DNA from 3 places in the Photobacterium sp. R1 genome. Region 1 is predicted to be linked to each of the others. Evidence: predicted binding sites of a transcription regulator. Region 1 holds the regulator's gene; each other region holds the start of a gene.
What was found. Region 1 encodes CRP, which controls carbon source genes, mostly activating them, when cyclic AMP is high. Its sites were predicted from a motif close to TGTGANNNNNNTCACA; they were not measured.
Positions count from the first base shown of each region.

Region 2: the regulator CRP is predicted to act here: its motif matches at 1,289-1,304, upstream of rppH (RNA pyrophosphohydrolase).
Region 3: the regulator CRP is predicted to act here: its motif matches at 2,045-2,060, upstream of dinG (ATP-dependent DNA helicase DinG).

Region 1 covers NZ_BAAHZP010000008.1:34,306-37,588, reverse strand. The annotation lists gene astD (succinylglutamate-semialdehyde dehydrogenase) at 1-51, shown strand, start outside; gene ACYP03_RS14490 (2-oxoadipate dioxygenase/decarboxylase family protein) at 88-882, shown strand; gene ACYP03_RS14485 (hypothetical protein) at 982-1,191, opposite strand; gene crp (cAMP-activated global transcriptional regulator CRP) at 1,374-2,006, opposite strand; gene ACYP03_RS14475 (OsmC family protein) at 2,281-2,685, shown strand; gene ACYP03_RS14470 (YheU family protein) at 2,719-2,940, shown strand; gene ACYP03_RS14465 (phosphoribulokinase) at 3,067-3,283, shown strand, end outside.
Region 2 covers NZ_BAAHZP010000004.1:164,666-167,948, forward strand. The annotation lists gene ACYP03_RS08645 (DUF6482 family protein) at 1-136, shown strand, start outside; gene mutH (DNA mismatch repair endonuclease MutH) at 147-821, opposite strand; gene rppH (RNA pyrophosphohydrolase) at 1,459-1,980, shown strand; gene ptsP (phosphoenolpyruvate--protein phosphotransferase) at 2,001-3,283, shown strand, end outside.
Region 3 covers NZ_BAAHZP010000001.1:268,513-271,795, forward strand. The annotation lists gene dinG (ATP-dependent DNA helicase DinG) at 1-1,951, opposite strand, end outside; gene ACYP03_RS01330 (porin) at 2,504-3,283, shown strand, end outside.

The sequences.
Region 1 (3,283 bases):
GGAGAGGCAACCGAACTGCCTGCTCAGCTGTCTCCGGGGATCCAACTGTAACTATTGCTTAACCCGTATTGACGAGGGAACCGCAACATGGAAAGAGTGGAAAAACTGTTTGATGCCCTTTGGCAGGACTACACAACCCGTCTTTGCCCTTCGGCCGCTCAGGTGCACGATCTGCTGACAGAGGAAGAGCCTTTGCTGAACGATCACATTGCCCTGCGTACGTTCAATCTGCCGGGTGTGAGCCTGGATGTGCTGGCTGCACCATTCATTGCGATTGGTTATAAGCCGTGCGGAACGTATCATTTCGAGCAGAAGAAACTGTATGCGGAGCACTTTGAGCATCCGAACCCGGCTGCACCGAAAGTCTTTATCAGTGAACTGCTGGTCGGACAGTGCTCGGCGGATCTGCAAAATACCGTGCGTGAGCTGGTGAAGCAGATTCCTGAAGGCGCAATGAAGGATGGTGCTTTCCTGTACGGTGGCCGTTTATGGGATCTCGATTACGCGACCTATGAGAAGCTGGCCGAGGAAAGTGAGTACGCGGGTTGGGTTGCTGCCCACGGTTATGGTGCGAACCATTTTACTGTCAGCGTAAATCAGCTGGAGCAGTTTGCGGAAGTTGCAGAGGTGAACAGCCTGCTGCGCCACAACGGCTTCACCATCAATGAATCGGGTGGTGAAGTGAAAGGTAGTCCGGAAGTGCTGCTGGAGCAGTCATCAACGATGGCTGATCGGGTGGAAGTCCGCTTTACCGATGGTATCCGTTCAATTCCAGGCGGTTTCTATGAGTTTGCCAAGCGGTATCTGCAGGAGAATGGGGAACTCTACCCGGGCTTTGTGGCTGCGTCGGCTGACAAGATCTTCGAAAGTACGAATATGTAAGACAGGTATCTTTGCTCTGTCATTAAACAGCGGCCTCTGGGCCGCTGTTTTTTTATCTGGGGTGTCTGAATGCCATATCTCGTGCTGTGAGAGGGCTTGTCAGTGCTGTTGATCCAGCGGTTGCATCCAGTCATCCGATTCACTTGGGGGGCTGGTCAGACACAGGTAGGCTTCCTGCTCCAGGAGCTGCCGGGGAGACTGAAAACCTGTCATTTCAACCGAGGCAGAGAGGAAACGTCCTCTGGTTACGACAGGGCGCGGGGGAAGCTGATTGTGCTGGGCATTTGGGGCAAAACGTTCGATATCCATATCTGCACATCCACATAGTACTGATACGCCAAATGTAGCAACAGAGGGATGGAAGGCAACTGAAAAAATGTGAAGTGTCCTGAGAAAACAGCTGTAATCACAGGGTATGCCCGGCAGAAATAAAAAAAGCCGCGCTTGCGGCTTTTTATTGTACTCACATTGGCTGCATCACCGGAGAGTGATCAGCGTGTTCCGTACACAACGATGGTTTTACCGTGGGCAGAAATCAGGTTCTGCTCTTCCAGCATCTTCAGAATGCGGCCAACGGTTTCACGGGAACAGCCAACAATCTGGCCGATTTCCTGACGGGTAATTTTGATCTGCATGCCGTCCGGGTGAGTCATGGCATCCGGCTGTTTTGCCAGATTCAGCAGGGTCTGGGCAATACGGCCAGTCACGTCCAGGAATGCTAGGTCACCGACTTTCTGGCTGGTGACTTGCAGACGGCGTGCCATCTGTGCAGACAGACGCATCAGGATATCCGGATTAACCTGGATCAGCTGACGGAATTTCTTAAAGGAAATTTCAGCCACTTCACATGGTGTTTTCGCACGAACCCAGGCAGTACGCTCCTGGCCTTCTTCAAACAGGCCCAGTTCACCAATGAAGTCGCCCTGGTTGAGGTAAGACAGGATCATTTCCTTACCTTCTTCATCCTTGATCAGAACGGCGACGGAACCTTTGACAATGTAGTAGAGGGTCTCTGCTTTCTCGCCAGCATGGATCAGTGTACTCTTCGACGGGTACTTATGAATGTGGCAGTGAGAAAGGAACCACTCCAAAGTTGGATCTGTTTGCGGTTTACCTGGAACCATATTACTAACTTCCTCTGCAGTGTGTTGCCCAACAACGTCATTCCTTGCATTGGGGTTGGGTAGAACAATACTATTGTTTGCCAACTAGCATATTCAGTCAACGGCTGGGCTGCAAGCGCATGTGAACATTCAGACCAAGAGTTTAACTTTTTTCGTCATGCATTGCTTGATATTGCGCGGGGATAAATGAACATTTTGGACACTTTACTGTGCACATGATCACACCGTTGTGACTTAGTGATAAAATCCGGGTTTTTGTAGTAAGGAGTAACGCATGCAATCACGTGTGAAATGGGTCGAAGATTTGACTTTTATCGGCCAGTCTAACTCGGGCCACAGTGTGGTCATGGACGGGAACGGCGGCAGTAAAGCGCCCAGCCCGATGGAACTGGTCCTGATGGCTGCCGGAGGCTGCAGCTCGGTGGACGTGGTCGATGCGCTGAAAAGTGCCGGTCAGGCGATCACCGCCTGTGAGGCACAGATTGATTCCGTGCGCCGCGAACAGGCACCGCGTTATTTCACCTCGGCCAATCTGCATTTTGTCGTCACAGGTCATCATCTCGATGACGCTCAGGTTGCCAAAGCTGTCAGCGATTCACTGGAAAAGTACTGCTCCGTGTGCCTGATGCTGGGCAAAGGCGTGACCCTGACTCATTCTTACCAGATTGTCGCGGCATAAGCCGTTGTCATCTGGGTTAATCAGGTAAGTTGTATGATCATTCCCTGGCAAGATATCGATGCTGAAACGCTGACCAACCTGATTGAACACTTTGTCCTGCGCGAGGGCACCGACTACGGTGAGCAAGAGCTGAGCCTGGCGCAGAAAGTGGACAAGGTGCGCCAGCAATTGGCGGCGGGAGAGGCCGTGATTATGTATTCCGAATTGCACGAAACGGTGGATATCAAACTACGTCGCTCGCTTCGCACAGAATAAAGCTGCCATACTCAGAGGTGACAGCAGAAAACGGAAGCTGGCGCCGACGGATGCGGTCGGATGCTTGACTGCATCCATTTGCCCTGTTAATAACTGATTCCGTTTGGATAAACGACAAGGTATGTCATGTCTGCAAAACACCCAATCATTGCAGTAACAGGTTCCTCCGGAGCAGGAACGTCCACCACTTCGGAAGCTTTCCGCAAGATGTTTAATATGCTGAATATCCATGCGGCATGGCTGGAAGGGGACAGTTTTCACCGTTTTACCCGTCCGGAAATGGATGTGGAGATCCGCAAAGCCAAGGAGCAGGGGCGCCACATCAGCTATTTTGGCCCGCAGG
Region 2 (3,283 bases), on a different contig from region 1:
TATGGAGCAGGTGAGGGAGTTCTTGAGGCCGCTGGGCGTGAAATCGATCACGCTGCGAATGATCGATCCGCATGACGAATTTTCCCCGGACGGCAAACCACAATGCTGTCAGGACGAGATGACAATTCCCCTGTAATTCCGGGCTGTCAGAGCATGAAATGGCGGGCCAGCAGTTCGGCAGTAAATTGTGTTTTGAGATAAAAGCCGCGTGGCAGGGTTTTGATAGGCTGGCCGTTGGCCCCATAGGCCTCTGTCAGGGCTTTGCTGTTGGCCGCTTTCGGCCGGAGTTGCAGGACTTCACCATGCCGGGCGGTGATTTGTTCCACTTTGCCCAGAACGATCAGATCCATCAGTTCTTCCCAGTCGCGCCGCAGGCGAGCTTCTTCATCTGCTGAAGGGCTCCAGAGCAAAGGAGAGCCGACATGGCGTTCTGCCAGCGGAATTTCGCGTTCACCTTCGACTGGAATCCACAGTACCCGCGCCAGTTTGTGTCTGATATGGCTGTTTTCCCAACTGACGCCATGCAGGCCCGTCAGAGGGGCGACGCAGACAAAGGTCGTTTCCAGTGGTTTCCCCTGGTGGCTGATTGGGATCGTTTTCAGTTCAATACCAAGCTCGGTAAAGTCGGGGACAGGCTGACTGCCGGCTGTGGCACCCAAATGCCATTCCAGAAGCTGGCCGACCCAGCCTTTATCACGACGCAGATCCGGTGGGGGGACTTGTCCTGCCTGCTCGGCCAGTTCTCCCAGCGTGTAACCAGCAAGTGCCTGTGCCCGCGCCAGCAGCTCGGATTCAGAGGTTGGGGGAGAATTTTGGGGCATCGTCATTAGCAGGTATGTCGTACAGGCAATCAGAGAACAGCGTATGGTAACACAATCATCAGGATCCGGGAGAGCTTGCGATAAAGATCAGCCCGACGGTGGAGATCTTCTCCCAAAGATATCCACAGGTAATTTTTCGAACAAAGTGCATATTCTCTGAGCTGGATGGATTTACAGGGTATTGCGTGGAATTTGAACGACGGTCTGGTGTTTATTTCACCAGGTACCTCCCTGAGTTGTGGATAAATGTAAAGTTGGTTGATCTTTGACCACCGCTGAAGATCCGCTGAATAAGATTGAATCTGTTCTCACAGATATACGTAATAATTGATTTTAAGTTAATGGTTTTTAAGTGATTATTTATTCTGTTCATATCCGAAATAAGAAACCGCTTGTTTTGGTTTTGTTGATTAAATCAGCAATAACAGAGTTTCTACACAAAACTATCCACAGAAAGCGTGAATAAATGTGGGAGAGGTCTCATTTCTCTGTTTATAACCTCCTGTTCAGTGAGAAGTTATCCATAAAGTGAGTGCCAGGTAGGAAAAAACAGTGATTGATGACAATGAATGTTTACCCTGAGCCTATTTCTGTGAAAAAATCACTGTTAATTGATATTTTTACTTGAGGTCGTCCAGTGATTGATGGCGATGGATACCGCCCTAATGTGGGGATAGTTATCTGTAACAGCCATGGCCAGGTATTTTGGGCTCGACGATATGGACAACACTCTTGGCAGTTTCCGCAAGGCGGTATCGATGAGGGGGAAACTCCTGAACAGGCCATGTACCGTGAACTGTATGAGGAAGTGGGTCTGACCAAAAAGGACGTCAGGATTTTGGCATCCAGCCGCCATTGGCTGAGATACAAGTTACCGAAGCGTCTGGTCCGGTGGGACTCCAAACCGGTTTGTATCGGGCAAAAGCAAAAGTGGTTTTTGCTGAGTCTGGAGTGCGATGAGTCTAAGGTGAACATGCAGCGTGGCACCACCCCGGAATTTGATGGCTGGCGTTGGGTCAGCTACTGGTATCCGGTACGTCAGGTTGTGTCCTTCAAACGGGATGTATATCGCCGGGCGCTGAAAGAATTCGCGGCGATGGCGATGCCGTTTAAGGAACGTAAGGAACGGAAATCGAAACGTAAAAACAGGCGAGGTTAACCCAAGGGATCATAATGCTTATGCTGACCCAGCTCAGAGAAATCGTAGAGAAAGTTGCCAGCGCGCCGACCTTGCTCGAAGCGTTGGATGTCTTGGTGGTCAGTATTTGTGATGCAATGAAGACGGAGTGTTGCTCTGTCTACATTGTGGATGAGCATCGGCAGCAATATATGCTGATGGCGACCCAAGGGTTAATCAAACCCTCATATCAGGTTGGGCTCAGTTTTAATGAAGGTCTGGTCGGTCTGGTCGGCCGCCAGGCGGAACCCGTCAACGTGGCTGATGCCAGCAGTCATCCCAATTTTAAGCATATCCCCGGTACCAACGAAGAATCCTTCCGCTCCTTTTTCGGCACACCGATTATTCATCAGCGTAAAGTCCTTGGCGTACTGGTGATTCAGCAGCGCGAAAAGCGTGAATTCACGGAAAGCGAAGAGTCCTTCATGGTGACGCTGGCGGCACAGCTGGCAGTCATTCTGGCGCATGCAAAAGCACAGGGGATGTGGCCGGATCAACGGGATGGCCTGCATCTGACCGGATCCGCTGCATCCACAGGCGTTGCGGTTGCAAAAGCCTGGTGGGACGACAACCAGCCAAGATTGGAAGTGGTGAGCCCGGCATCCTGTCTGGACCGGGAAGCCGAGCAGGAACGATTGAGCATTGCCATTGAGATGGCCAGCAATGAATTTCGTCGCCTGCGCAAACGCTTCGATAGTGAACTTCACAAAGAAACTCTGGCGATTTTTGATCTGTTCAGCCACTTGCTGAACGATCCGATGCTGCGGAAAGATCTTTTCTCCAAAGTTGCAGGCGGTGATCAGGCAGAGTGGGCTGTCCGGCAGACCGTGGAAACGTATTCCGCACGTTTTGCCAATATGAAAGATGATTATCTGCGGGAACGTGCGCATGATATCCGGGAGCTTGGGCAGCGTTTACTGTTCTTTCTGCATAATGAGGAAGGGATCGAGCATCAGTGGGATGCGCCGATTGTTCTGCTTACCCGAGAGCTGACAGCCGCCATGCTGGCCAGCATTCCAAGAGATAAGCTGGCTGCCGTGGTGGCGCAGGAAGGTGCTGCAAACTCCCATGCTGCAATATTATCCCGTGCCCTGGGGATTCCGGCGATCATGGGGGTCGATTTTATTCCTGAAAAAGTTCATAACACGCTGGTGGTTGTGGATGGTTACCGGGGCGACCTGCTGATAGAGCCGAACAAGCAGGTTCTGGCCGAGTACAAACGACTGCTGCGAGAAGAAAACGAGCTGACCGCACTGGTCGAGCAGGATCTCGATAAAGCGGCAGT
Region 3 (3,283 bases), on a different contig from region 1:
TCCCGACGGATTGAATTAGCTTTTTACTGGCTTCCGGAACGGCAATTTGTAAAAAGGGGTTACCGCCACGGCTTTCAATGTATTCTGCATGAGCTTCCTCGACAGGTGAGGTTGGTACCGCGAACGGAATCTTGGTAATGATTAAATTTCTCAGCAAGTGGCCCGGTAAGTCGAGACCTTCGGAAAAACTGCCGGTGCCGAATAACACGCTGACTTTGCCCTGTTCACAGTGGCTCTTGTGCTTTTCCAGCAGGGAAGTCCGGGATTCTTCTCCCTGAACCAGCAATGCCCAGCCATTTTTTTCACACTGGGGCCGGATGGCCTCTGCGACTTTGTTCATTTGCCAGTATGAGGCAAACAGCACCAGGCTGGCGGTTTCGCCTTCCAGATATTCCGGAAGGGTTTCAATCAGTAAATCCGTGAACTGATCCGCCTGAGGTTCATATTTCATTTGCGGAATGACTAAGCGTCCGTTGTTCTGATAATCAAACGGCGAAGCCAGAGCTAGAAAGCGTGCGCCCTCATTTTCCTGAATTCCGGCCTGACGGCAGAAGTAACTGAACTGGTTGAGCGCACGCAGGGTTGCTGACACCAGAATTGCGCCCGCGGCACGGCTCCAGAGCAGCTGATCTAACCGGTAGCCAATCTCCAGGGGCGAAACCTGCACAATATAATCGCCTTCCTGTTCCGGGCTTTTTTCAAGCCAGCGGGCTAAAGGGGCGCCTTTTTCTTTGTCCGGCTGGGCCATCAGGGTCCAGACTTTTTCCAGATTTTCCAGACGTTGCAGATAAAAGCCTGATTCGGAGAGTGCCGGTTCAGCAGATCGTGCCGGTACTTCGTCATCTTTGAGGCGTTCGGTGATCATCTCGTGAATTTTCGCCAGTGACTGTCGCGCTTTCTTGCTGGCATCCCGGCATCCCTGAGCTTCTTCTGCCAGCCATGCAGGCAGCTCTCCGTGGGGAAAACGGTAACTGCCATCTTTGCTGAAGACAGCTGGGTCGACCTGGCCGGACAGTTGTCTCAGTGTGGGAACAAGATGCTGGATAGACTCCTGCAGCGTGGTCTGGAAGCGTCCGGACTTTTGCCGGTCGGCGAGTTCCGCCAGTTTACTGACCGACTGATTGAGTTTTTCAAGCCAGTTGCTGGCACCCTTCAGGCTGGCGGCGGCAGCAGAAAAGTCTCTGGCGACCTGCGGCAGATGGTGTGCCTCATCGATGGCATAAATCGTCTGCTCGGGTTCTGGCAGAATGATGCCGCCACCCAGCTCCAGATCAGCCATCAATAACGCATGGTTGGCGATCACAACATCGGCTTTATCCAGGTGCTCCCGCGCCTTTGCAAAAGGACAGTGGCGGTGTTTGGCCATGCCTGAATGGCAACTGTGTTTATCGGACACAATTTGCTGCCAGACACGGTCAGGAATGACCGTCGGCCAGCTGTCCCGGTCACCATCCCATTTATTTTGCTGCCAGGCTGTCAGCATTCGCTTCAGCAGGCTGAGGTCCGATTTTTTAGGTTTTTCCTGCCATAGCGCCAGCTGACCGTCATCTTGTCCTGAACAACTGGCTTCCAGCTTGTGGCTGCAGCAGTACCGTTGACGTCCCTTGGCCAGGATAAAACTAAATTCTTTGGGAAAAATTTGCGCAAAGAGCGGCAGATCCTTATGAATCAATTGCTCCTGAAGCGCGACTGTTGCTGTGGCGATGAGTACCTTCTTATTGTTAAAGAGTGCGTAAGGAATACATCCAAGCAAATAAGACAGAGATTTCCCGATGCCGGTTCCGGCTTCAGCAACCAGCATTCTGTTTTTGGCGTGATACTCACCTGCCAGTGTTTTGGCAATTTCAGCGACCAGATAATTCTGTGCACGGCGGGGAATGAAGTGATCCAATTGTGCACTCAGGTTAGCATAGCACTGTTTAATATCAGTTTTGATCTGGTTGTGTAACATGACTGAAACTTAATGTTGGCAGGGGTGAGCATTATAACATGAAGCTCTGCTGTAGGGATGTCCGGTTGTTTATAGGGGATTTTTGATATGAAATGAGATTTCCCTCACGAAATAAGATTGAACCCCAGTTTAACCAAGGGTGAGTTATAGGTGAATTGATTGATTTGACTATAATTTGCGGCTTTTAATGGTTTTATATTCTGATTTATCTTGTTAATTCTGGCTTTTGTGGGATTAAAATGCTGTTTTTTATTGCTATTAAGAAACATGCAAATAGCGGGAGATACTTGATTCTTTGTTAATTTTTTGCCCTCAAACCATGTTAAGTTATTGAAAATAAATATAATATAATAAATTTGTTGTTACAGTGTGAGAATTTGACATCGCGATTCATTCTCTGTCAGGATGAGTTCCGCAAGTTACGCCATCTTGGCATGGTCAGTTTTGCTCTGATTTACTGAGCTTTGTGTGACCTGCCGGGAAGGGAAATAAGAAAAGCAATAGGGATTCTGGAAATAGGAATTCCATCCATAAGAAAAGGCAGTGGATATCATGAAAAAAACGCTTATTGCACTATCTGTACTAGTAGCTGCAGGCTCAGCAAACGCTTCTATCAACCTGCTTGACAAAGACGGCGTTATTGTCGACCTGTCAGGTTCAGCGGAAGTTCAGCTGTTCCAAGACATCGTACCAAAAAATGGTGATGAAGACCCTACCATTCGTCTGGATGATGGTGACATCTCGCTGAATACCACTATTCCAGTCAACAACAACCTGAATGTGGTTGCAGGTTTTAACCTGGATCTGCATAACTCAGATAATAATGGTAAGCCTGGAGATTTCTTCAATGATGAGCTGTACGTTGGTTTCCAAGGTAAAGACTTTGGTACGCTGACGTTTGGTCGTCAATACCTGATCTCTGATGATGCAGGTATCAGTAAAGACTACGAGCTGGGTACTCAAGCTCTGGGCTTTGATGCTACTCGTGGCAGCGAAGTCGTGAAGTATGTTTACGACAACGGTATGTTCTACGCTGGCGCTTCTCACGACATCAATGCAGACGACAACGGCGGCATCACTGACGCACGTCTGGGTGCACGTTTTGCCGGTCTGGACGTTCGTGGTTACTACTACACGTCTGAAGACGTTAATGCTCCTGGTGAAGACATTACCGGTTATAACTTAGAAGCTGAGTACGTTATTCAGGCTATCTCTCTTGCTGCTTCATACGGCCATGGAGAAGTTGAGAACTCTGCAGGTGTAACGACTCTGGATGTCGATTTTATTTCACTGGCGGGTTCTTACACTATGGGTAAGAACACTTTCGCTCTG